3 regions of the Uliginosibacterium sediminicola genome follow, and region 2 is predicted to be linked to each of the others. Evidence: predicted binding sites of a transcription regulator. Region 2 holds the regulator's gene; each other region holds the start of a gene.
What was found. The regulator FNR, encoded in region 2, switches genes on or off when oxygen is low (the NO sensors DNR and NnrR bind a similar motif). The targets are predictions, from matches to a motif close to TTGANCTAGNTCAA.
Positions count from the first base shown of each region.

Region 1: ABDB84_RS09985 (acetate uptake transporter) is a predicted target of FNR. The motif match lies at 5,006-5,019, and genes of this name have one in related genera.
Region 3: hypA (hydrogenase maturation nickel metallochaperone HypA) is a predicted target of FNR. The motif match lies at 3,527-3,540, and genes of this name have one in related genera.

Region 1 covers NZ_JBDIVE010000004.1:220,613-228,354, forward strand. The annotation lists gene ABDB84_RS09960 (ABC transporter permease) at 1-766, shown strand, start outside; gene ABDB84_RS09965 (ABC transporter permease) at 763-1,614, shown strand; gene ABDB84_RS09970 (ABC transporter ATP-binding protein) at 1,611-2,630, shown strand; gene ABDB84_RS09975 (ABC transporter ATP-binding protein) at 2,627-3,640, shown strand; gene ABDB84_RS09980 (aspartate/glutamate racemase family protein) at 3,637-4,311, shown strand; gene ABDB84_RS09985 (acetate uptake transporter) at 4,318-4,935, opposite strand; gene ABDB84_RS09990 (pectate lyase family protein) at 5,076-6,626, opposite strand; gene ABDB84_RS09995 (PNPOx family protein) at 6,837-7,127, opposite strand; gene ABDB84_RS10000 (EAL domain-containing protein) at 7,151-7,742, opposite strand, start outside.
Region 2 covers NZ_JBDIVE010000006.1:233,017-240,758, reverse strand. The annotation lists gene ptsP (phosphoenolpyruvate--protein phosphotransferase) at 1-598, opposite strand, end outside; gene ABDB84_RS12890 (LacI family DNA-binding transcriptional regulator) at 824-1,807, shown strand; gene rquA (rhodoquinone biosynthesis methyltransferase RquA) at 1,831-2,556, opposite strand; gene fnr (fumarate/nitrate reduction transcriptional regulator Fnr) at 2,653-3,420, opposite strand; gene ABDB84_RS12875 (response regulator) at 3,431-3,817, opposite strand; gene ABDB84_RS12870 (universal stress protein) at 4,023-4,463, shown strand; gene ABDB84_RS12865 (PAS domain-containing sensor histidine kinase) at 4,460-5,503, opposite strand; gene ABDB84_RS12860 (response regulator) at 5,652-6,341, shown strand; gene ubiT (ubiquinone anaerobic biosynthesis accessory factor UbiT) at 6,364-6,846, opposite strand; gene ABDB84_RS12850 (U32 family peptidase) at 6,843-7,742, opposite strand, start outside.
Region 3 covers NZ_JBDIVE010000002.1:204,481-212,222, forward strand. The annotation lists gene moaA (GTP 3',8-cyclase MoaA) at 1-500, opposite strand, end outside; gene fdhF (formate dehydrogenase subunit alpha) at 705-2,858, opposite strand; gene ABDB84_RS04740 (4Fe-4S dicluster domain-containing protein) at 2,884-3,429, opposite strand; gene hypA (hydrogenase maturation nickel metallochaperone HypA) at 3,646-4,008, shown strand; gene hypB (hydrogenase nickel incorporation protein HypB) at 3,999-4,871, shown strand; gene hypF (carbamoyltransferase HypF) at 4,871-7,294, shown strand; gene ABDB84_RS04760 (HypC/HybG/HupF family hydrogenase formation chaperone) at 7,285-7,539, shown strand; gene hypD (hydrogenase formation protein HypD) at 7,551-7,742, shown strand, end outside.

The DNA of each region.
Region 1 (7,742 bases), on a different contig from region 2:
GCCCATCGTCGTGCAATACGCAATCTGGCTGGGTCACGCACTGCAGGGCGATCTGGGTCAGTCGATCAGCACCGGCCGCGCGGTGGCGTCCGAAATCGGCGCTGCCATCGGCAACTCGCTGATGCTGGCGCTGCTGGCGTCATCCATCGGTTTCACGCTGGGCGCGGCGCTGGGTGTGCTTGCCGGTTATACCCACGGCTCAAAGCTTGACCGCCTGCTCTCCGCCATCGCTATCTCGGGCGTGTCGATTCCGCATTACTGGTTGGGCATCGTGCTGGTCGCCATCTTCTCGGTGAAGCTCAACATGCTGCCCGCCATGGGCGCCGGCTCCAGCGAGCTGTGGAACTGGGAACGCCTGAGCTACATGATCCTGCCCGCCATCACGCTGGCAGCGATCCCGACCGGCATCGTCATGCGCTCGGTGCGCGCGCTGGTCGCCGACACCCTTAATCGCGAATTCGTCACCGGCCTCGTCGCCAAGGGCATGGGCCGCCGCGCCGTGTTCCGCCACCTCGTCAAGAACATCGCGCCGACCGCGCTGGCCGTCATCGGCGTGCAGCTCGGTTACCTGATGGCTGGCTCGATTCTCGTCGAGACGGTCTTCTCGTGGCCCGGTACGGGCCTCTTGCTCAACAACGCCATCCAGCAGCGCGACATTCCGCTGCTGCAGGGAACCATCCTCGTGCTCGCCATGTTCTTCGTCGGGCTCAATCTGCTGGTCGACATGCTGCAGCCTCTGTTCGACCCGAGGATCAGCCGCTCATGAACGCCGCCACCACACAGGGCTACTGGTCGCGCGTGCTGCGCAAGCTCGCGCGCGACCCGCTGGCCATGATCTGCCTCGCCATCCTCGTGCTGATCCTGCTCGGTGCCCTCTTCGCGCCCTGGCTGGCGCCGGGTGATCCTGCAGTCGGCAGCGTCATCAAGCGCCTCAAGCCGGTCGGTACCGAAGGCCATCTGCTGGGCACCGACGAGCTGGGCCGCGACATGCTCACACGCCTGCTCTACGGTGGCCGCACCACCCTGCTGATGGGCACGGTGCCGGTCGGCCTCGCGCTCCTCATCGGCGGTTCGCTGGGCATGCTGGCGGGCTTTGCCGGTGGGCGCATCAATGCGCTGATCATGCGCTGCACCGACGTGCTGTTCGCTTTCCCCTCGGTGCTGCTGGCCGTAGCGATTGCCGGTGCGCTGGGTGCGGGCCTCGCCAACACCTTGCTGGCGCTGACCATCGTGCTGGTGCCGCCGATTTTGCGCGTCGCCGAGAGCGCCACCACGCAAGTGCGCTCGCTGGACTTCATCGAAGCCGCGCGCGCCAGCGGCGCGGATGACTTCACCATCCTGCGCGTGCATGTTCTGAGCAACGTGATCGGCCCGGTGCTGGTGTATGCCACCAGCCTGCTGTCGGTGTCGATCATCATGGCCGCCGGCCTCTCCTTCATCGGCCTCGGCGCCAAACCGCCCACACCCGAGTGGGGCCTGATGCTCAACACCCTGCGCAACGCGATCTACTCGCAGCCGCTGCTGGCAGCCCTGCCCGGCGTGCTGATCTTTGCCGTCTCGCTGTGCTTCAACCTGCTGGCCGATGGCCTGCGCAGCGCCATGGAGGTCAAATGAGCTCAATCAATGTTGTAGAGGTCAGCGGCCTGCGCAAGCAGTTCAAGACGCGCCAGAGGAGCTGGGGCGAGAAGCCGCGCGTGGTACATGCGGTGTCCGACATCTCCTTCGAACTCGCAGCCGGGCAGACGCTGGGTATCGTCGGCGAATCCGGTTGCGGCAAGTCCACGCTGGCGCGCCTGCTGATGGGCCTGATCCCCGCCGATGGCGGCACGGTACGCATCGCCGGCGTCGAGCTGCAGCAGGACGCTGCCCAGCTCAAGGCCCTGCGCCGCAAGATGCAGATGGTCTTCCAGGATTCCTACGCCTCGCTGAACCCGCGCATGAGCATTGAAGACGCGATCATGTTCGGCCCGCTGGTGCACGGCACCCCGCGCGCCGAAGCACGCGAGCGCGCCCACCAGCTGCTGTCGCGCGTCGGCCTCGACCCGGCACGCTTCGCCGCGCGCTATCCGCACGAGGTATCCGGCGGCCAGCGGCAGCGCGTCAACATCGCCCGCGCGCTGGCGCTGTCGCCCGAGGTGGTGCTGTTCGACGAGTCGGTGTCGGCGCTCGACAAGTCGGTCGAGATCCAGGTGCTCAACCTGCTGCGCGACCTCAAGGAAGAATTCGGCCTCAGCTACCTGTTCATCTCGCACGACCTCAATGTCGTGCAGTACATCAGTGACGTGGTGTTGGTCATGTATCTGGGCAAGATCGTCGAGATAGGCCCGGCGCAATCGCTCTACGAAAACCCGGCACATCCCTACACGCGCGCCTTGCTTGCCTCCATGCCCAGCATGGACCCCGAACAGCGCACGCTCTCCGCACCGATCACCGGCGACCCGCCCAGCCCCATCGACCCGCCATCAGGTTGCCGCTTCCGCACGCGCTGCCCGTATGCGCAGGCTGTCTGTGGCGAGGCCGAGCCGCAGCTGAGCATGCCGTTGCCGGCGAATCTTCACGGCAGTCCTCACCTTGCGGCCTGCCACATGCTGGTGCCGCAGTCCGGTCACAGCGAAAGCCCTGCAGCATGAGCAGCGCCGTCAATCCGCAGAACACCACGCTCGCCTCGGTGCGCGATCTCTCCGTGCGCTTTCGCAGCGCACAGGGCACGGTCAGCGCCGTTAATGGCGTGAGCTTCGACATCGCGCCCGGCGAAGTGCTGGGCCTGATCGGCGAATCCGGCAGCGGCAAAAGCGTCACCTTGCGCGCGCTGATGAAGCTGCTGCCCGAAGACCGCACGACGATCGACGGCAGCATCATCGTCGGCGGGCGCAACATCATGGCGCTGTCGCGCAGCCTGCTCAGCGACTATCGCGGTGGCACCACGGCGATGATCTTCCAGGACCCTTCGCTGGCGCTCGATCCGGTCTACACCATCGGCCAGCAGATCGAAGAAGCCATCCGCCGCCATACCAAAGCTTCACGCAGCGAGGCCCGCGCACAGGCGCAGGAATACCTCGAACTGGTGAAGATCCCCTCGGCCGCCGAGCGCCTGAAAAGCTACCCGCACGAGATGTCCGGCGGCATGCGCCAGCGCGCGATGATCGCGCTGGCCCTGTCGTGCAAGCCGAAGCTGATCCTCGCCGACGAACCGACCACCGCACTCGACGCCACGGTGCAGATCCAGGTCTTGCTGCTATTGAGAGAGCTGCAGCAGAAGATGGGCACCAGTGCGATCTTCGTGACCCACGATCTGGGCGTTGCCGCCGAAATCTGCGACCGCATCGCCGTCATGTACGCCGGCCGCATCGTCGAGATCGGCTCGGCCCGCGAAGTGCTGCGCGCGCCGCAACACCCCTATACGCAGGCGCTGATGGCCTCGACCATCCACGGCTCGATGCGCGGCCAGCGCATCACCGGCATCGCCGGCGCGCCGCCTGATCTGGCTCACTTGCCTGCCGGTTGCGCCTTCCGCGAGCGCTGCACGCGCGCCGCTGCGGGCTGCGAACAATCAGTGCCGGTACTGCAGCCACACGCGGCGCAGGCCGTGGCCTGTTTCCATCCCGGTGCGGCGCCTGTCAGTGCAGTGGCATCACTATGAGCATCAAACGCATCGCACTGCTCAATCCCAACACCAATGACGACACCACGCAGATGATGCTGGGCATCGCGCAGCAGGCCTTGCTGCCCGCCAGCCGCGTTCTCATTGAAGGGCGTACCGCGCCGCGTGGACAAAGCCTGATCGTCAATGAGCCGGCGCTGGCTGAAGCGGCGCAGGTGGTGCAAGAGTATGGGCCGCAGGTGGCGGCGGAAGGTTTTGACGCGCTGATTGTCGCGGCTTTTGGCGATCCGGGCCTGACGGCCTTGCGCGAGCAACTCGCGATTCCCGTCACCGGCATCGCAGAGGCGGGCATTGCCGAGGCGGCTGCGGGCGGGCGCCGCTATTCGATTGTGAGCACAACGCCAGAGCTGCGTAACAGTCTGCAGTATCTGGCCGGTCGTTATGGCCATGCGGACAGTCTGGTCTCGATCCGCATCACGCGCGGAGAGGTGCAGCGCGTGATGCAAGATCCGTTGCGCATGGCCGAGGCCTTGCTCGACAGCTGTCGTGACGCCATCGAGCTCGACGGCGCTGAGGCCATCGTGATCGGCGGTGGTCCGCTCGCCAGTGCGGCGCGCGCCATCGCCGCCTTGCTCGGTGTGCCGGTCATCGAGCCGGTTGTTGCGGCCGTGCGCCTGAGTTTACAGCGCTGTACCGCAACAACGGCCTGAAGCCGCTCAGGCTGCTTTGGCGAACACTGGTGCGAGCTTGCGCGAGGCCAGTTCGCCGAGCGGCAGCACCGTGCGGCCATAGACCTCGTTGAGCACCTGAGCCGCGGCGGCGTAGATTGCCGAAGCGCCGCAGAAGATGCCTTCCCAGCCGGCGACGAGCTTGATGCCTTCGTTGCCGGTGGCATCGCCAATGGCCAGCAGCGCGAAGAGGACCACCAGCGAACCGAAGACGATCTGGGTGACGCGGTTCAGACGCAGGCTGCCGATGAACAGCACGAAGGTCAGCAGGCCCCACAGCGTGAGGTAAGCGGCCATGCCGGCACCCGAGGTGGCTGCGGCCAGACCGGTCTTGGGCAGCATCACGATGGCGACCAGGGACAGCCAGAAGAAACCGTAAGACGTGAAGGCGACGGTGCCGAAGGTATTGCCCTTCTTCCATTCCATCAGGCCGGCGCAGACCTGGCAGATGCCACCGTAGAAAATGCCCATGGCGAGAATCATCGCGCCCAGCTCGATGATGCCGGCGTTGTGCAGGTTCAGCAGAACCGTGGTCATGCCGAAGCCGAGCAGGCCCAGCGGGGCGGGGTTGGCGGTGTGATCGTGGCCCTTGGCGTGATCGCTCATCAGTGAAACTCCTGTGCATCAGCCGACATCCGGCAGGCCGCCAGAGTGCATGAAGGGTGCGCCCGCACATTTCATGCAGGTCAAGGATGGCGCAATAAAAAACGGCGCCCGCAGGCGCCGTTTTGTCTGGATCAAACCGCTCAGTTCTGGAACGAGCACTTGTTCGGCGCGCCGCCCGGGTCGGAACCGAAGGCTGCGACGGTGCAAGCGATGCTCTTGCCCACGCCGACGTTCTTGGTCACCCACTTGCCCTTGCGACCGAAGGCAACCCAACCCGTGCCACGTGTCGGGGTGCAGGTTGCACCTTCATCCGAGCACTTGCTGAAGTTGTTGGGGTAGTCACCCGTACCGGAGAGCACCGGAGCGCCCGTGCTGGACGACGAGGAGCTTGCGGCCGAAGAGCTGGCCTTGCTCGACGAGCTGCTCGATGCGGCTGCGCTGCTCGAAGACTTGGACGAAGACGAGCTGCTGGCAGCGGTCGACGAGCTGGACTTCGAAGAAGACGAAGACGAGGACGACGAGGTTGCCGTGCCGCAGGCGGCGGCCGTCAGTTGCGCGCCGTTCTTGCCCACACCGGCGTACTGCGCCAGCTTGTCCTTCACGCACTGTGCCGACACCGGTTCGTAGGTGTAGGTCAGGGTCTTCGGGAAGGCTGCGGTGGTGGTCCAGGTGTCGGCATTGACGCCGCCGCTGCCTGCATCGGTCCAGGTGATGCCGTAGGTGGCGTTATCGGCCGAGCTGGTCAGGTTGTTGTTGCGCAGATCCCACTTGCCGCAATTGGCGGTGTCATAACGACAGGTGACCGGGCTGATCGAGTTCTGGAACCAGTTGCGTTCGATCAGCGAATAACCGCCGGTGCGCACGTTGATGCCCGATTCAGTGATCTTGTCGTAGAAGTTGTTGTAGATGTGCGTCCAGCCACCGCGTTGCAGCGGCAGGCGGCCATTCACGTTGTAGTAGATATTGTGGTGGAAGGTGATCTCGCGGCCACCGGCGATGTCCGAGCTTGACGAACCATCCAGACCGACCTTCTTGCTGTCATGGATGTAGTTGTAGGACACGGTGATGTTGTGCGAATCCTTCTTGATGTCGATGGCCGACTCGAAGGTTAGGTCGCCGTCGGGCGAGCCGTTGCACTCGTTGTTCACCGCAAACAGTTCGTTGTGGTCGATCCACACGTTCGATGAGCCGTCGATGCGGATCATGTCAGCGTCGTTGTTGGCACCGGCCAGGGCGCCGATCTTCATGTTCTTGATGACGACGTTGTTCGAGCCGCTCTTGATGGTGATGCCGAAGTTGGCCGAGGAACCATTGGCGCCCTGAATGGTGATGCCCTTGGTGAATTCCTTGATTTCGACTTCGCGGTAGGGGTCGTTCCAGTGCGGGTTCGGGCAGTTGCCCGAGGCGTCCTTGGTGTGATCCTTGACGATCTGTGCGATCTGGGCGTCTTCGTTGCCGGTGTAGGTGATGATCACCGGATAAGCGCCGCCGGTCACCTTCTTGCCATTGGCGTCCAGGCGCGCAGCGGCGATGGCATCGATGATGCCCTGCATGCTGCTGACGGTCACCGACTTGGAGCCGGTCTGGTTGCCACCGTCAGCGGTCGAGAAACCGCCGGTGTTGGCAGCATAGGCGGCGGTGCCGCCCAGAAGCGAGACGGCCAGGGCCGTCGCTTTGAGTGTAAAACGCATGTTGTGTCTCCATTTATGGTTTATTTTCATGCGCATAGCATCAATGTCAACACGCATGAGTTGTTGCACAGCGTCTGATCTGCCGGGCGACGATAAAGGGCTTTGCAAGCGAAATCAATCTTGCACAGCAACATCTTTGTGCATTTCTTAACATTAATTGTCGATTCCGACGGAATAGCCGGTCGGCATGCTGCGCTGCGTTAACCACTGCTAGTACAAGGTGCTGCGCTGGCGTGCTGGCAGAGTTTGGTCGTAGGCCTCGCCATCGAAGTCGCCGCCGCTGATGGCCGCGATGATCCGACCGACGGTTGGCACGCCGGCGGGCGCGGTAGCCGCCTGCCACAGCCCGGAGCGGAGGATTGCGCGTGCGCACTGGAAGTACACGGTGTCGACGCGGATGCGCAGCACGCACTTGGGCGGCTTGCCTTGCAGCGCGCAGCGTGGGTCTTCGATCAGGTTGCGCAGGCTGCTGATGCGATGCGGATCGTCGGGTGTGTGCACGGAGACGCTTGGGCCGCGCTTGCTCAGCTGCGCAGACGGCGCCGTTCGCCGTGCTGGCCGTTGTGTTGCAGGTAGTTGATCAGTTCGGCCAGGGTCAGGGGGCGGCTGAAGCAGTAGCCCTGCAACTCGTCGCAGCCCAGCGCGGTGAGGGCCTGGGCGGTGGCGAGGTCTTCCACGCCCTCGGCGACCACCGCCAGCCCGAGGGTGTGGCCCAGACCGATGACGGCATTGACGATGGCAGCATCGGCCGCGTCGTCCATCATGCCCAGCACGAAGGACTGATCGATCTTCAGGCGGTCGATCTCGAAGCGCTTGAGGTAGGAGAGGCTGGAATAGCCGGTGCCGAAGTCGTCGATGGCGATCTGCACGCCCAGCTCTTTCAGCGCGGCGACGCGGGCTTGCGCGCTGAGCGGGTTGTCCATCAGATGGGATTCGGTCAGCTCCAGTTCGAGCTGCTCCGGTGGCATGCCGGTCTCATGCAGCACCTGGCTCAGCTGTTCGACCAGCTCCGGGTTGGCCAGCTGCGCCACCGAGAGGTTCACCGACAAGGCGAGTCCCTTGCAGAGCCCTTGCTGTTCCAGCGCCATCCAGTGGCGGCAGGCTTGCTGCAGCACC
Region 2 (7,742 bases):
TGGCATCGGCAGACTCTTCATCGCGCAGCACGCGGATCTCGCAGGCATGGCGCTTGGCCGTCTCGACCCACTGCGTGGCCGGGCGGGCATGCAGGCCGTTCGGATAGTCGAGGGTCAGTTCCAGCTTGGCATCGGCCGGCCAGGGCGTGGTCTTGGCGGCGGGCACGAAGGGCGTGTCGGTCAGCGCGGCGATGATGCGGCCGGGTTCATCGGTGCTCGCCAGCGCCTCGATTGCGCCTTCCTTCTGCATCAGGCGGGTGAGGCGGCGCAGGATCGCGATGTGTTCGTCCGACTGGGCGGCAATGGCGACGATCAGGCGCGCCGAGTTGTCGTCTTTCCAGCGCACACCGGCCGGCACCTGGACCACGGCGATGCCGGTGGACAGCACGTGGTGGCGGTCTTCGATCATGCCGTGGGGAATCGCCACGCCATTGCCGAGGAAGGTATTGGAGACGGCTTCGCGCTTGAGGAAGCTGTCGACATAGGGCGCGGCAATATAGCCGGCCTGGACCAGCAGCTCGCCGGCCATGCGGATTGCGGCCTCCTTGCTGGAGACGGGAGCGTTGATCGCAACGCAGCTGGGAACAATGATTTCCATGAGTGGAGGATCCGCAGGATTTGTTGAAGTATTTGTAATCGATTACATTGTATGTGTCAATCAAATAACTTGATACTTCTTGTCGTACGCCGCAGGTTTTGGCGTAAACTGCCCAAAATCAAGCACACGCGCTGATTGTGTGTGCTGAAAAATTGTCGTGTTTCAGCGCTCGTTCGCATTTTGGGCTGGAACTGTGTGTAATCGTTCTCAGGTTCTTGGTGAAAGATGACTAGGATTTCTGATGTCGCAAAGCATGCCGGCGTCTCGGTGGCGACCGTCTCGCGCGTGCTGGTCGGGCAGGGCAGTGTCAGCGAGGCCACGCGTGAGCGCGTGCTGGCCTCGGTCAAGGCGCTCGACTATCACCCCGACCTCGCCGCCAGGCGCCTGCGCTCGGGCAAGACCGACACCCTGGGCCTGATCGTCTCCGACATCCGCAACCCGTATTTCACCGAGGTCAGCCGCGCCATCGAGGACGTCGCCTACGCCCGTGGCATGCGCGTGCTGCTCTGCAATGCCGACGAAGACCCGGCCAAGGAACGCTTCTACCTGGACATGATGCGCGACGAAAATGTCGCCGGTGTGATCCTCTCGCCGACCTTGTCGCTGCTCAATCAGTACCGCGCTGAAGACTTCAGCTTTCCGCTGGTACTGGTCGACCGTTGCGATGCCAAGACCGAGGCCGATGCCGTGGTGCTCGACAATATCGATGCCGCCCAGCGCCTGACCCGCCATCTGCTCGAACGCAATTGCCGGCGCATCGCCTTCTTCTACGGTGCCGCCAGTGCAACCGGCAGCCAGCGCCTGGCCGGCTACCAGGCGGCGCTCGCCGAAGCCGGCCTCAGCGCCATCACCCAGCCAGTCAAGCCGACGACAGACGACGCCCGCCAGGCGCTGAGCACCTATCTGGAACGCCACCGCCAGACGCCGGACGCGGTGGTGGCGAGCAGCGGCCTGATCCTGCTCGGCCTGGTCGAAGGCTTGCGCCAGCATGGTTTGCGCTATCCGCAGGATGTGATCGTCGCCGGTTTCGACGACATGCCCTGGACGCGCATCGTCACCCCCGACATCACGGTGATGGCGCAACCGACGGCCGACATCGGCCGCACCGCGATTGAACTGCTGCTGGCGCGCATCGCCCAGCCGGGCCAGGCGATGCGCCGCATCGTCATGCGCGGTGAGCTGATCGTGCGCGGTTCCAGCGCCGCCTGAGTTGCCGGCGCGCTGAACTGCGTTTAACTACGCGCTTTGGGACGCGCGCTGACGATCTGGTAGACGCCGCCGAAGATCGTGCGCTTGTGCCAGTCGTAGTCCTCGGCGTGGCTGGCGTAGTGGCGGATCTCGTGTTGCCAGAGTGCGTCGGCAAAGGGTTCGAGCAGGCGATTGACCCACTTGAGGATGTAACGCACCGGCTGCCACCAGGCCGGCTTGTGGTAGTCGACGAATAGGGCTTCGGCGTTCTCGGGCAGCTGGCTGAGGATGTTGTCGACGATGCGCCGCTTCCAGTTGTCCGGCACTTCGTGCAGCAGGAAGAAGCTGCAGATCAGATCGCAGGGCGCGGCAACGCGGAACTGGCCGGCATCGGCATGACGCAGCTGCGCCCAGGGCATGTCGTCGAGCTTGCGGTGAGCGTGTTCGAGCTGGATCGGCGTCACGTCGGTGAGCGTGAAGTGCCCCTCGCTGCCGCAGCGCTGCGCGGCACGGCGCACCAGATCACCATAGACATGGGCCACCTGCCAGACATGCATGCCGGGCTCGATCCGTTCCAGATAGGCCTGCATCAGGCGCTGGTCATTGCCGAACAGCAGGGTTCTGACGACGCTGTTGCGATCGAGCCAGCGCACCCAGCGCGGACTGACATAGGCCCAGTCGTAGACGTCCGTCATGTAGGCGGGCAGGGCCGGTTGTTGCGGGGCGGGATGCTCGATCTCGCGCTTGAAACTGCTCTCAATGCTGCTCATGGCGACGGTGACACTATCCAGTGGTGAGGTCGCAAGGCGATACCTCAGCGCGGTGAGGCACAACCGCCCCACCGGGTATTCAATGCAAGCGGCCGATCAGAGTCCGGAAGTTGCCGGTGCCGCCACATCCTTGAGACCTTGCGGGTCGAGGATGACGACGTGCTTCTGCTTGATCTGGATGAGCTTCATGTCATCGAAGCGCGACATCACGCGGCTCACCGTCTCCAGCTTGAGGCCCAGATAGCTGCCGATTTCCTCACGCGTCATGCGCAGGTGGAATTCGGTCGGCGAGTAACCGCGAGCGCGGAAGCGGCGCGACAGGCTGACCAGGAAGGTGGCGACTCGTTCTTCGGCACGCATGCTGCCGAGCAGGACCATGACGCCTTGTTCGCCGACGATCTCGCGGCTCATGATGCGGTGGAACTGCTTTTGCAGGCCGGCAATTTCACGCGAGGACTCTTCCAGACGGGCGAAGGGGATGGCGCAGACTTCGCTGTCTTCGAGGGCGATCACATCGATGATGTGGGCGTTGGTGCCGATGCCATCGAGGCCGATCAGATCGCCCGACATCTTGAAGCCGGTCACTTGGTCACGGCCATCTTCGGTGGCGATGCAGGTCTTGAAGGAACCGCTGCGCACCGCGTAGAGCGAGCGGAACGGGTCGCCGGCGCGCTGCAGGCTCTCGCCGCGCTTGAGACGACGACGCGTAGCGACCAGACCGTTGAGGCGCAGTACATCGTCCTGGGCCATACCCTGGGGCAGGCACAGCTCGCGCAGATTGCAGTTGGTGCAACGAACGGCGTTGGTGTCCTTGGCAAAGTTGCAGGCGTCGTTTTGTTGTTGGATCTCTGTCGTGGCAAGCATGTCGTTTTCCTCAGTGGTTTCGGCTATGGAGAGGGAGCGCTTCCTTGATCCGCTCGAATTCTTCTGTCTTGTCGAAGAACCAGCGGGCGCCGGCCTCCATGTAGAAGCGTCTGTATTGCGGCGTGGCATGGTTGGTCAGCACGATGAAGTCAATGTGGGGCACGTGGGGGCTGATGGCTCGGATGACCTCGATGCCTTGCCCGCCGATGAGCTGGATATCCAGAACAACACAATGCGGCTGTGTATCGAAAATCCCCTGCACAGCGCCAGCCGGCGTGTCGGCTTGTCCGACGATGCGAACGTCGTCAATGGCGCTGAGAAGCTCGACCAGACGTGCCCGTATGGCTGGTGAGTCCTCGACGATGAAGACGTCGGTGGTTTGTTTTGTGGTGTTCATGGGATGAATTGTGGTCGTGTCCAGCCCCCGCGAACATCGGCCGTGCCTGCATCAGCGTGTCGGCGATGGCTCATTTGCGCTTGGTCAAATGCCGCCTGTATGTAGGAATTCCCTTACACGCCGCTGATGCTTGATACGCGTCAAGGCAGTCGGTGGGCGTCGGCATAGCGTGGGGACTTGGACGACATCCGAAAGGAGATCCACCATGTACAAGCATCTGCTCGTGCCGACCGATGGCACGGAACTCTCCAATCACGCACTGAACCAGGCCACAGCGCTGGCGCGCTGCCTGGGCGCGCGCATTACGGTCTTATACGTGCAGGAGGAGTGCCCGCAGCCAGTCGTGGCCGACGGCTTTACCAGCGCGGGTTTCGAGGAAGACTTTGTGCGCAACAGCGCTGAAGCGGCTCAGAGCATCCTCAGCCAGGCCCGTGCCGTGGTCGAACAGGAGGGCGTAGCCTGCTTCTGTCGCACGGCGACCAATGCCTCGCCTTGGCAGGAGATCGTGCACACCGCCCAGCTCGAAGGCTGTGACCTGATCTTCATGGCTTCACATGGCCGTACCGGCCTGAGTGGCCTGATCATCGGCTCCGAGACCCACAAGGTGATCACCCATTGCAAGATCCCGGTGTTGGTTTGCCGTTAGGCGGGCTTGCCATCCGCGGCGCAAGTCTGCGGTGAGGGCAACCACAGTTCGACCGTGGTGCCTTCTCCCGGCGCGCTGGTGATGCGTGACTCACCGCCGAGCAGGTAACCACGCTCGCGTACGCCCAGCAGGCCGTGGGAATTGCGCTTGCGCGGACTTTGCAGCGAGAAGCCGCTGCCATCGTCCTGCACGCGCAGATGGATCTGCTCGCCGCCGCTCTCGATCAGCACCGAGACCTTGCTCGCCTGCGCATGCTTGGCGATATTGGTCAGCGATTCCTGCAGCACGCGGAATACCGCTGTGGCATGCGGATCGCCAAAATCCAGCGAACCAACGATCTGCACGTCACAGACCGCATCCGAACGGTCGGTGAATTCCTGGATCACCCATTCGACGGCGGCAGCCAGGCCGAGGTCGTCGAGCATCAGCGGGCGCAAGTCTGCCGAGATGCGTCGTGTGGCGGCCACGGTTGAATTGAGCATGCTCTCGATGCGCGCAATGCGCTCGGCCATTGCCGTGTTCTGCGCCGGTACTTCATGACGCAGGGCGATGACATCCATTTTCAGCGCAGTCAGCGACTGCCCCAGCTCGTCGTGCAATTCACGCGCAATACGGCTCTTCTCCTGCTCGCGGACCGATTGCGCCAGCGCCGCCAGTTCGCGCAGTTCCTCACGCGAATGACGCAGCGCTTCATCGGCGCGGACGCGTTCCGTTACATCACGCAGAATCACCGTGTAGAATTTGTGACCGTTCTCAGCGATGTGAGAGATCGAGGCTTCCAGCGGGAATTCCTCGCCGTTGCGGCGCAGACCGGCGAGTACATGCAGGGCGCCCATGCGGCGCGCGCTGATGCCGGTTTCGCCAAAGCGGCGGACATGCTGGCCATGCGCGGCGCGAAAACGTTCCGGAATCAGCAGGTTGAGCGGTTCGCCAATCACCTCGTCGCGGCTGTAGCCGAAGACCACCTCGGCGGCGGCATTGAAAATTACGATGCGTTGCGTTTCATCTACGGTGACAATGGCGTCCATGGCGGAATCCACGACACCTTTAACCAGGACGCCAAGATGGTTTTGATCGAATGTATCCACAGCCTGCCCTTGCCAAAAGTTGCGCTAGTATAGGCTGCAGCAATCGACTTGCGCATCTCCGCGCAAGACCATTGCGATATCGTCCCTGACAGAAGCCCCAATGAGTACATTTGCACCGACCCGCATTCTTGTCGCCGACGACCATACCCTCATGCGCGAGGGCCTGCGGCGAATCATCGAAGGCGCGCAGGACATGCGCGTAGCGGCGGAAGCCACCAACGGCCACGAAGTGCTGGCCCATGTGCGACGCGGCGAGGTCGATCTGGTCTTGCTTGATCTGTCGATGCCGGGCAAGAGCGGGGTGCCGCTGATCAAGCAGATCAAGGAAGAATTCCCGCGCCTGCCGGTGCTGGTGCTGACCATGCATCAGGAAGAGCAATATGCGGTGCGCTCGATCCAGGCCGGCGCCTCAGGTTACCTGACCAAGGAAAGCGCCGGCACCGAGCTGGTAACGGCGATTCGTCGGGTGGCCAGCGGGCGCCTGTTCATCAGCCCCGAGGTGGCCGAGCAGCTGGCGATGAATGTGATGCCCGGCAGCCACAAGGAGCTGAGCCACAAATCGCTGTCCGACCGTGAATTTGAAGTGTTCCGCCTGATGGTCGAAGGCGCCTCGGTCACTGACGTGGCCGATCGCCTCAAACTCTCGGCCAAGACGGTGAGCACGCACAAGGCGCGCATCCTGCAGAAGATGAATATGCAGTCACTGGCGCAACTGGTGCGCTATGCCGTCGAGAACGGCATCATCGGCGACGCCGAAGGCAGCCACGCGACCCAGGACGAGGCGCCCTGAGCGGCACAGCCAGTTTCCTGATTTAGCGCGCCGCTTGCAGCCAGGCCGGGCGCTCGCAGGCGTCGAGCCAGTTCTTGATCACCAGCCCCAGTTCGGTATCTCCGGAAATCTTCAGGCGACGCTGAAAGAACAGCGTGTCGGCATCCATGCTGCCGCGTGCCATCAAGACAAAATCTGCCAGCGTGGCGCTGATCTCCAGATCGGCCTCCGGCAGCTGCCAGAGCGGCCGGAAGCGGCCTTGCTGGCAGGCGAATGCGCAGCGCAGGCCCAGATCACTGATGCCGATGATGAAACTGTGACCGTCCAGTTCCTCGGGCGGCGTCAGCCAGGTGGCGCGACGCGCAATCTCCAACAAGAGCGCGCCATGCGCTGACACCAGGGCCGGCGGCAGGCGTTCGCCGAGACGCGCCATGAAGGGGCGCGGCGTCGGCAGATTGCTCAGTACGCTGGCGGCGAGCTGGCCGAGCAGGGCCGGCGGGGTGCGCAGCAAGCTGTCCTTGTTCATACAAGCTCCAAGTGTTCGATGCCGGCATGGCCATGCCAGTAGCCATTGCAGAGGCGAATGCCTTCCGGCGGTTTGACGGCTTGCGGCTGCTCGCCACGCCGTACCGCGTCGAGCGCGAGGATCGCCTCCAGGGTGCCCTGCGATTGCGGGCTGACGCGCAGCACATCGACACCGGCCTGAGCCAGATTCGCCGCTTGATTGATCAGGTCCAGACAGGCGGCCGATTGCGTCTGGATGCCATTGATGGCGAGAAAGTCCTGCGATTCCCGAGTGCGCAGATCGAGCCCGTCGGGGTGCTCGCTGCAATGGAAATTGCAATCGTCCTTGCGGCGGTGAAAATGCCGGGCGGTAAAGCAGCGGGAGGAGAAGGCCAGCGGCATGCGCCCCCAGACCATCACTTCGGCCTGCAGCGCGGACGGCTTTTCAGCGATCAGCTGGCGCAGCGTGTGCTGGTCCATTTCCAGCGGCGCGACAAAGCGCGTCGCGCCAAGGCTGTGCAGCCAGGCCAGGGTCTCGCCGTTGTAAGCGTTCAGATGCGGGCCGGCGACAAAGCCGCGCCCGCCGCGTGCGCGGATCGCGCCGACCTCGCCAGCTTCCACCGCAAAGTCGTCCTGCTCGCAGATCCGCTGCATGGCCATCGCCTCGCTGCCCGATTCGATCAGGGTGCGTGTCGACAGCAACACCTGTTTGCCCGAGTCGCGCAGCATGCGCGCCAGATCCAGCCATTCTTCGTGGCGCAGAGCGTGGCGGCGGCTGCACACGGTCTCGCCCAGATAGATGATGTCCACCGGCGTCGAGGCGACATCGACGTAGAAATCCAGGGTTTCCTGTTGGGTCCAGTAGTAGAGCAGGGGGCCGAGCGCAATGCGATAGGCCGGAGCGCCGTTGCCGGCGTG
Region 3 (7,742 bases), on a different contig from region 2:
TTGATCTTGATCGGCGCCAGGCCAGCCGCCTTGGCCGCCATGATGCCATCGAGAATCGCTGCCAGGCTATCGCGCCCGCACACCTGGGTGATGCAGGCGCGGTCCAGCGAATCCAGGCTGACATTGATGCGCGCCAGCCCCGCCGCCTTGAGCGCCACCGCGTGCTTGCCCAGCTGCGTGGCATTGGTCGACAGCGAAAGATCGCGCAAGCCGGGCACGCTGGCGAGCTGGCCAACCAGATCGACAATGCCCGCACGCAACAGCGGCTCGCCGCCGGTGAGGCGCACACGCGCCACGCCAAGCCGCGCAAAGGCGGCCACCACGCGGCGAATCTCCGCAAAGCTCAACCAGTCTGCCGGCTCGGCGTAATCGCCCGCGGCCGACTCACGCGGCCGGCAATAGCTGCAGCGCAGATCGCAACGGTCGGTCACCGATACGCGCAGGTAATCGATGCGCCGCCCGTAGCGGTCTTCGAGCCGTGGCGCAGCTATCGATGTCATGTGCATGGCAAGCAAAGTAGTCACTCAAGAATGCGCGATTGATCCGCCGACTCCAATTTAAATACCGTTCGGCCCGAGTGCGCCCGAAGGGTGCGTATCGAGGGCCTGGCCTGCCTCGATACAGCGCTTCGCGCCACTCGGCACGAACGGTTGCCAGGACTCGACCAAACTCCATATGGCCAGAGCGCGGCCTCAGTACACCGCTCAGGCCGGCACGCCCTGTGCTGCGCGCGCCATGTCGGCCTTCATCTTGCCGTAGGTCTGGCGCACATGGTTTTCCGCCCAGTGCTGATCGGCAATCGGCTGAACATTGACCGCGCAGTACTTGTACTCCGGCGTTTTCGAGATCGGATCAAGCTGATCGACCGTGAGCTCGTTGCAGGCGCCGATCCACCATTGGTAGGTCATATAGACCGCCCCCGGATTCACCCGGTCATTGTGGTTCGCCCGCGTGATGACCTTGCCGCGACGCGAGGCCACCCAGACCAGGGACTGATCCTTGATGCCGAATTTCTTTGCGTCATCGGGGTGGATCTGCACGAAGCCGGGTTCATCCGCCAACGTCTGCAGCGCCGTGCAGTTGCCGGTCATCGAACGGCAGGAGTAGTGGCCCACTTCGCGCACGGTGCACAGGCCCAACGGATATTCCGCATCGACCTTCTCCAACGGCGCGCGCCATTCGGCGCCGAAGAGCTGGGCCTTGCCGCTCGGCGTGTCGAACTTGTTGCCCTTGTAGAGCCAGGGCGTGCCGGGCGAATCCTCAGTTTCACAGGGCCATTGCACATAGCCCAGGTCGGCCATCTTCTCGTAAGTGGCGCCGGTGTAGAGGTGGCACAGGCTGCGCAGCTCGTCCCAGATTTCCTGCGCATTGTTGTACTTCATAGGGTAGCCCATGGCGGTCGCCATCAGGCTGTGGATTTCCCAGTCGTCCTTGACATCGCCCTTGGCCTCGACCGCCTTGTAGCAGCGCTGGAAGCCACGGTCGGCGCTGGAGAACACGTTCTCGTGCTCGCCCCAGGAGGTCGCCGGCAGAATCACATCAGCCACCATCGCCGTCTTGGTCATGAAGATGTCCTGCACGATGATCAGCTCAAGCTGCGAGAAAGCCTCGCGCAGCATGCCCAGATCGGGATCGGTCTGCAGCGGGTCTTCGCCAAAGATGTAGTAGGCCTTGAGCTTGCCCTCGTGGATCTTGTGCGGAACTTCGGTGATGCCGATGCCCTTCTCCGCCGGAATGCTCGGCACGCCCCAGGCCTTGGCGAATTTTTCGCGCGCGGCAGCATCCGTGACCGGGTAATAGCCGGGCAGCGTATTGGGCAGCGCGCCCATGTCGCAAGCGCCTTGCACATTGTTCTGACCCCGCACTGGGCCGACGCCGACATTCGGCCGGCCCAGATTGCCGGTAATCGTCGCCAGGCTCGACAAGCCCTTGACCACGTCTACGGCCTGCCCCCACTGCGTCACGCCCATGCCCCACAGGATGGTCGCGGTCTTCGCACCGGCATACATGCGCATCGCCTCGCGCACGAGCTGCGGGTCCAGACCGGTGATCTCGGCGGCATACTCCGGCGTGTACTTGGCGACCATCGCCTTGTACGCCTCGAAGCCTTCGGCGTACTGCGCGACGAAGTCGGCCTTGTAGAGATTCTCGTTGATCAGCACATTGGCAAAGGCATTCACCAGCGCCATGTTGGAGCCGTTCTTGAGCGGCAGGTACAAATCTGCCAGGCGCGCGGTTTCGATATAGCGCGGATCACAGACGATGATCTTGGCGCCCTTTTCCTTGGCCTTGAGGATGCGGCGCGCGACGATGGGATGCGAATCAGCGGCGTTGTAGCCGAACACCAGAATGCAATCGGTATTTTCGATCTCGTTCATCGAGTTGCTCATCGCACCATTGCCCAGCGTCACCTGCAGACCGGCCACCGAAGGGCCGTGGCAGACGCGCGCGCAGCAGTCGATGTTGTTGGTGCCGATCACCGCACGCGCGAACTTCTGTGCGATGTAATTGGACTCATTGCCAGTGCCGCGCGAGGAGCCGGTGACCATGATCGAATCGGGGCCGTGCTGTTCCTTGATCGCTTTGAGGCGCGAGGCGGCGAAATCGATGGCTTCGTCCCAGCTCACCGCTTCGAACTCGGCACCGCGCTGGCGGCGGATCAGCGGCTTGGTCAGGCGCGGCGTAAGCAGCTTGGTGTCGTTGAGGAAGTCCCAGCCGTAATAGCCCTTGAGACAGAGCTCGCCTTCATTGGTGACGCCCTGGGCGCCCTCGGCGCCAACAATCTTGTTGCCCTCGACCAGCAGATTGATCTTGCAGCCCGAACCACAATACGGGCAGACGGTAATGACCTTTTTCATCTCGAAAAACCCTTTCGTGAACGCTTCAGAACTGCACGCCGGCGGGAATATCCAGCGCGGCCTGTTGCTGGCGGCGCAACTGGGTGGCCGCCATTCTGTCCTTGTCGATCATGTGCAGGGCCTTGGTCGGACAGGCCGGAATACAGGCCGGGCCAGTCGGGCGCGTTGCGCACAGATCGCACTTGAGCGCCTGCGACACATGACGCTGCGTGCCATACACCGCACCTGCAGGCGCTTCGGCCGCCACGGTGACGACATTCATCGCACCAAAGGGACAGGCCACCACACAGCTCTTGCAACCGACGCAGCGCGACTGATTGACCAGCACGCTGTCGGCACCATAGGTAATGGCGCCGCTCGGGCAGGCACGCAGACAGGGCGCGTCGTCACACTGGCGGCAGAGCACCGGCGCTGTCACCCGGGCATTGCGCACCACGGTCAGACGCGGGCTGAAAGTTGCGGGCGTCAAAGCCTCATGCGCGGACTCCGTCTGATGCGCCAGGGCGCAGGCAATTTCGCAAGTACGGCAGCCGATACATTTACTCGCTTCGGCGATGACAAACCGGTTCATTCCTGTCTCCTAATATGGGCTCAAGACTGCGACGCAGGTCCTCGAAAGACCATCCTGCGGCAAGCTGCCATCTAACGCGTATATCGCCAGCCGTACCTAGATGCGGATCAAACAAAGCGCAACCATCGTGCGCAAGGGAATGGCCCCTGGAACCTATCGCCCGCGAAGTTGACGATAGTCGTCACCCACGTATTGACTTCGCGCCATGCTGGGGCCATGCACGAGCTCAGCCTGGCCGAACGCGCCCTCCAGATCGTCGACACCGCAGCCCGCCAGGCGCAGGCAAGCCGTGTTACGCGCATCCGTCTGGCCGTCGGCGCGCTGGCGCATGTCGATGCGGAGACCTTGCGCTACTGCTGTGAGCTGGTCAGCCGCGACACCCTCGCCGCCGGTGCGCAGATCGACATCGAGCGCCTGGCTGGCCGCGCCCATTGCCAGCGCTGCGCCGCCGATATCGAACTGACGCAGTTCGGCCAGACCTGCCCGCACTGCGGCAGCTACGCGCTGCAGATCACCGCCGGCGAAGAGCTGCAGGTACTCGATGTCGCCATCGAACAAGGAGTCATGCCATGTGTGTAAGCTGTGGCTGCGCCGCGGGCGACAGCACGATCGATGGCCATCCGGCCGCCTCTCACGGCGTCAGCGCCTACAGCAAGCGCGCGCGCAGCACGCCGCAGTTCCGCCTCGGCACCTCACCGCAGCTAGCGCCGCTGGAACTGAACCACGCGCCCGGCGTGAGCGGCGAACGCCTGCTGCGCATCGAACAGGACATCCTCGCCGGCAACGACAGCCAGGCCGAGCAGAATCGCCAGCGCTTCATCACACGCGGCTTGCTGGCACTCAATTTCGTCTCCAGCCCTGGCTCGGGCAAGACCAGTTTGTTGGTCGACACCATCAAGCGCTGGCAGCAGCGCACACCGCTGGCGGTCATCGAGGGCGACCAGCAAACCGCCAATGATGCCGAACGCATTCGCGCCGCAGGCGCGGCGGCCGTGCAGATCAACACCGGCAAGGGCTGCCACCTCGATGCCCACATGGTTGCGCAGGCGCTGGACCGGCTCGAAGCGAATGCCGCGCTGCCGCAGGACGGCCTCTTGCTGATCGAGAATGTCGGCAACCTGGTCTGCCCCGCCGCCTTCGATCTGGGCGAAGCGCACAAGGTGGTGATCCTCTCGGTGAGCGAAGGCGAGGACAAGCCGCTCAAATACCCGGACATGTTCCGCGCCGCCGAGCTGCTGATCATCAGCAAGATCGATCTGCTGCCCCACCTCGATTTCGATGTAGACCAAGCCATCCGCTACGCCCGCAGCCTGCGCCCCGAGCTGCCGGTGATCTGCCTGTCGGTCAGAAGCGGCGAAGGCTGCGAGGACTGGCTGCGCTGGCTCGAAGACGGCTGCAGCCGGGCGCATGCCGCCATCCCGATTGAGGGCCCGGCGCCGTGATGCGCGAACGCCTCAGCCTGCGTGGTCTCGTGCAAGGCGTGGGTTTCCGCCCGCATGTGCATCGCCTGGCCAGCGAGCTGGGGCTGAGCGGCTGGGTGCGCAATGATGCCAACGGCGTGACACTCGAAGCGCAGGGCAGCGCCAGCGCCCTGCAAGCCCTGCGCACTCGCCTGCTGCGCGAGGCACCCGTGCACGCGCGCATCGAGGCCTGCGAGTCGGAAGCGCTGGCGCCTACGCCTGACAGCAGCGCTTTCGAGATCCGCCAGAGCGAGGCTGCGTCGTCCGGCCAAGCCGCCATCGGCGCCGACACCTGCACTTGCCCAGCCTGCCTCGCCGAGTTGTTCGAGCCCGGCAATCGCCGCTATCGCTACGCCTTCATCAATTGCACCGACTGCGGCCCGCGCTACAGCATCGCCGAGGCCCTGCCCTGGGACCGCGCGCGCACCAGCATGGCGGGCTTCGCGCTGTGCCCTGACTGCGCCGCCGAATATGAAGCGCCCGCCAAGCGCCGCTTCCACGCCGAACCGAATGCCTGCCCAGTCTGCGGCCCGCAGCTGCACTTGCTCGATGCGCAGGGGCAGGCCGTCGCGGGTGACGCCATCGCGGCAAGCCTCGCCCTGATCCAGCGCGGCGGCATTGTCGCCATCAAGAGCCTGGGCGGCTTCCATCTGGCCTGCGATGCGCGCAATGCGGCAGCCGTGGCGCGCCTGCGCGCACGCAAGCAGCGCGAAGAAAAACCCTTCGCGGTGATGCTGGCGAATGTCGCCTCGCTCGCCACGCTCGCTGAAATCAGCCGCGCTGAACAAGCTGATCTGCAGAGTACGGCGCGACCCATCGTGCTGCTGCGCAAACGCGTAGGCGCCGATGCCCAGCTCACTGGCGTGGCGCCGGATCTGGCCTGGCTGGGCGTGATGCTGCCCGGCACGCCCCTGCACTACCTGCTGTTTCACGACGCCGCTGGACGCCCGCCCGGCAGCGCCTGGCTCGATCAGGCCCAGTCACTCGCGCTGGTGATGACCAGCGCCAATGTGCATGGCGAACCGCTGATCAGCGACAACACCGAAGCGCTGGCGCAGCTTGCGGACATCACCGACGCCTTCCTGATCCACGACCGCGACATCGTGATCCGCTGCGATGACAGCGTGCTGCGCCGCCTGCCCGGCAGCGATCACGCACAATTCATCCGTCGTGCGCGTGGTTACACGCCCGCAGCGATTCCCCTCACGGGTGCAGGCGCAGGCACACGCGCGGGCGCAAACGTCCTCGCAGTCGGCGGCTACTACAAGAACACCTTGTGTTTCACGCGCAGCAGCGGCACGCGCAGTGAAGCCTTTCTCTCGCAGCACATCGGCGATCTCGATCGCGTCGCCAACTGCCGCGCACTCGAAGCCGCCGTCAATCATCTGCAACAGCTGCTGCAAGTGAAACCGCAGGCGATTGCGCACGATCTGCATCCGGATTTTTTCAGCACCCAGCTTGCGCTGCGCCTGGCCGCGCAATGGCAAGTGCCGGCCATCGCCGTGCAACATCATCACGCCCACATCGCGGCCGTGCTCGCCGAGCATCAGCTCGACGAGCCTGTGCTCGGGCTCGCACTCGATGGCGTCGGTCTGGGCAGCGATGGCAGCGCCTGGGGTGGCGAACTGTTGCGGGTCGATGGCGCGCATGTCGAACGCCTCGGCCATCTGCAGCCGATTGCCCTGCCCGGCGGTGACCGCGCCGCGCGCGACCCCTGGCGCATGGGTGCGGCAGCGCTGGCCCAACTCGGCCGGCATGCGGAGATCCGCACACGCTTTGCCGACCAAAGCGGCGCAGCACTGCTGGCGCAGATGCTCGAACGCGGCACGCCGATGACAACCAGCATGGGCCGCTACTTCGACGCTGCAGCGGGCTTGCTGGGCATCCAGCCACAAATGAGTTTCGAGGGACAGGCTGCGATGCGCCTGGAAGGACTCGCCGCAAGCTACGGCACGCTCCAGCTACGCAGTCCGCTGCATGAAATTGAAAATGCCGACGGCCTGCTGCAGCTGAATCTGGCAGCGACGCTCAATGCCCTGCTCGATTCCACGCTGCCCGTGGCGCAGCGCGCGGCGCTGTTCCACGCCGCCCTGATCGAAGCGCTCGCCGAGTGGGCACAAGCCGCCGCAGACGCGAGCGGCATCCGCACGCTCGCCTGCGCTGGCGGCTGCTTTCTCAACGCGATACTTGCCAGCGGCCTGCGCGCAGCCCTCGCCCGGCGCGGCCTGCGCATGCTCGAAGCGCGCCTCGCTCCGTCCAATGACGGTGGCCTGGCGCTGGGACAAGCCTGGGTGGCGCAGCGCGCACTCGCCGACAGTGCCCTTGCAGTACGGCGGCCGGCCACTGCGCGTCAAACCCACCCTGGCCATGACAAGAACAACGAGGAACACAGCCCATGTGCCTAGCCATCCCCGCCCGCGTCATCGCGCTCTTCGGTGAAGACCGCGCACGCATCGACCTCGCTGGCGTGCAGAAGGAGATCTCCATCGCGCTTGTTGAAGATGTGGCCATCGGCGATTACCTGATCGTCCATGTCGGCTATGCCATCGGCAAGATCGACCCTGAGGAAGCGGCCGAGACACTGGCGACTTTCGCAGCAATGCGCGCCACGCACGAAGGGGCGTTGCCGCTGACGCCGCCGCTGGCTTGAAGGTCTGCGCCATGAAATACATCGACGAATTCCGTGATGGTGAGACCGCCCGCAGCATTGCCGCGCTGATTGCCGCCGAAGCACAGCCACAGAAAAGCTACCGCCTGATGGAGTTCTGCGGCGGCCACACGCACGCGATCTCGCGCTACGGCCTGCTCGATCTGCTGCCCGCACAGGTACGCATGATTCACGGTCCTGGCTGT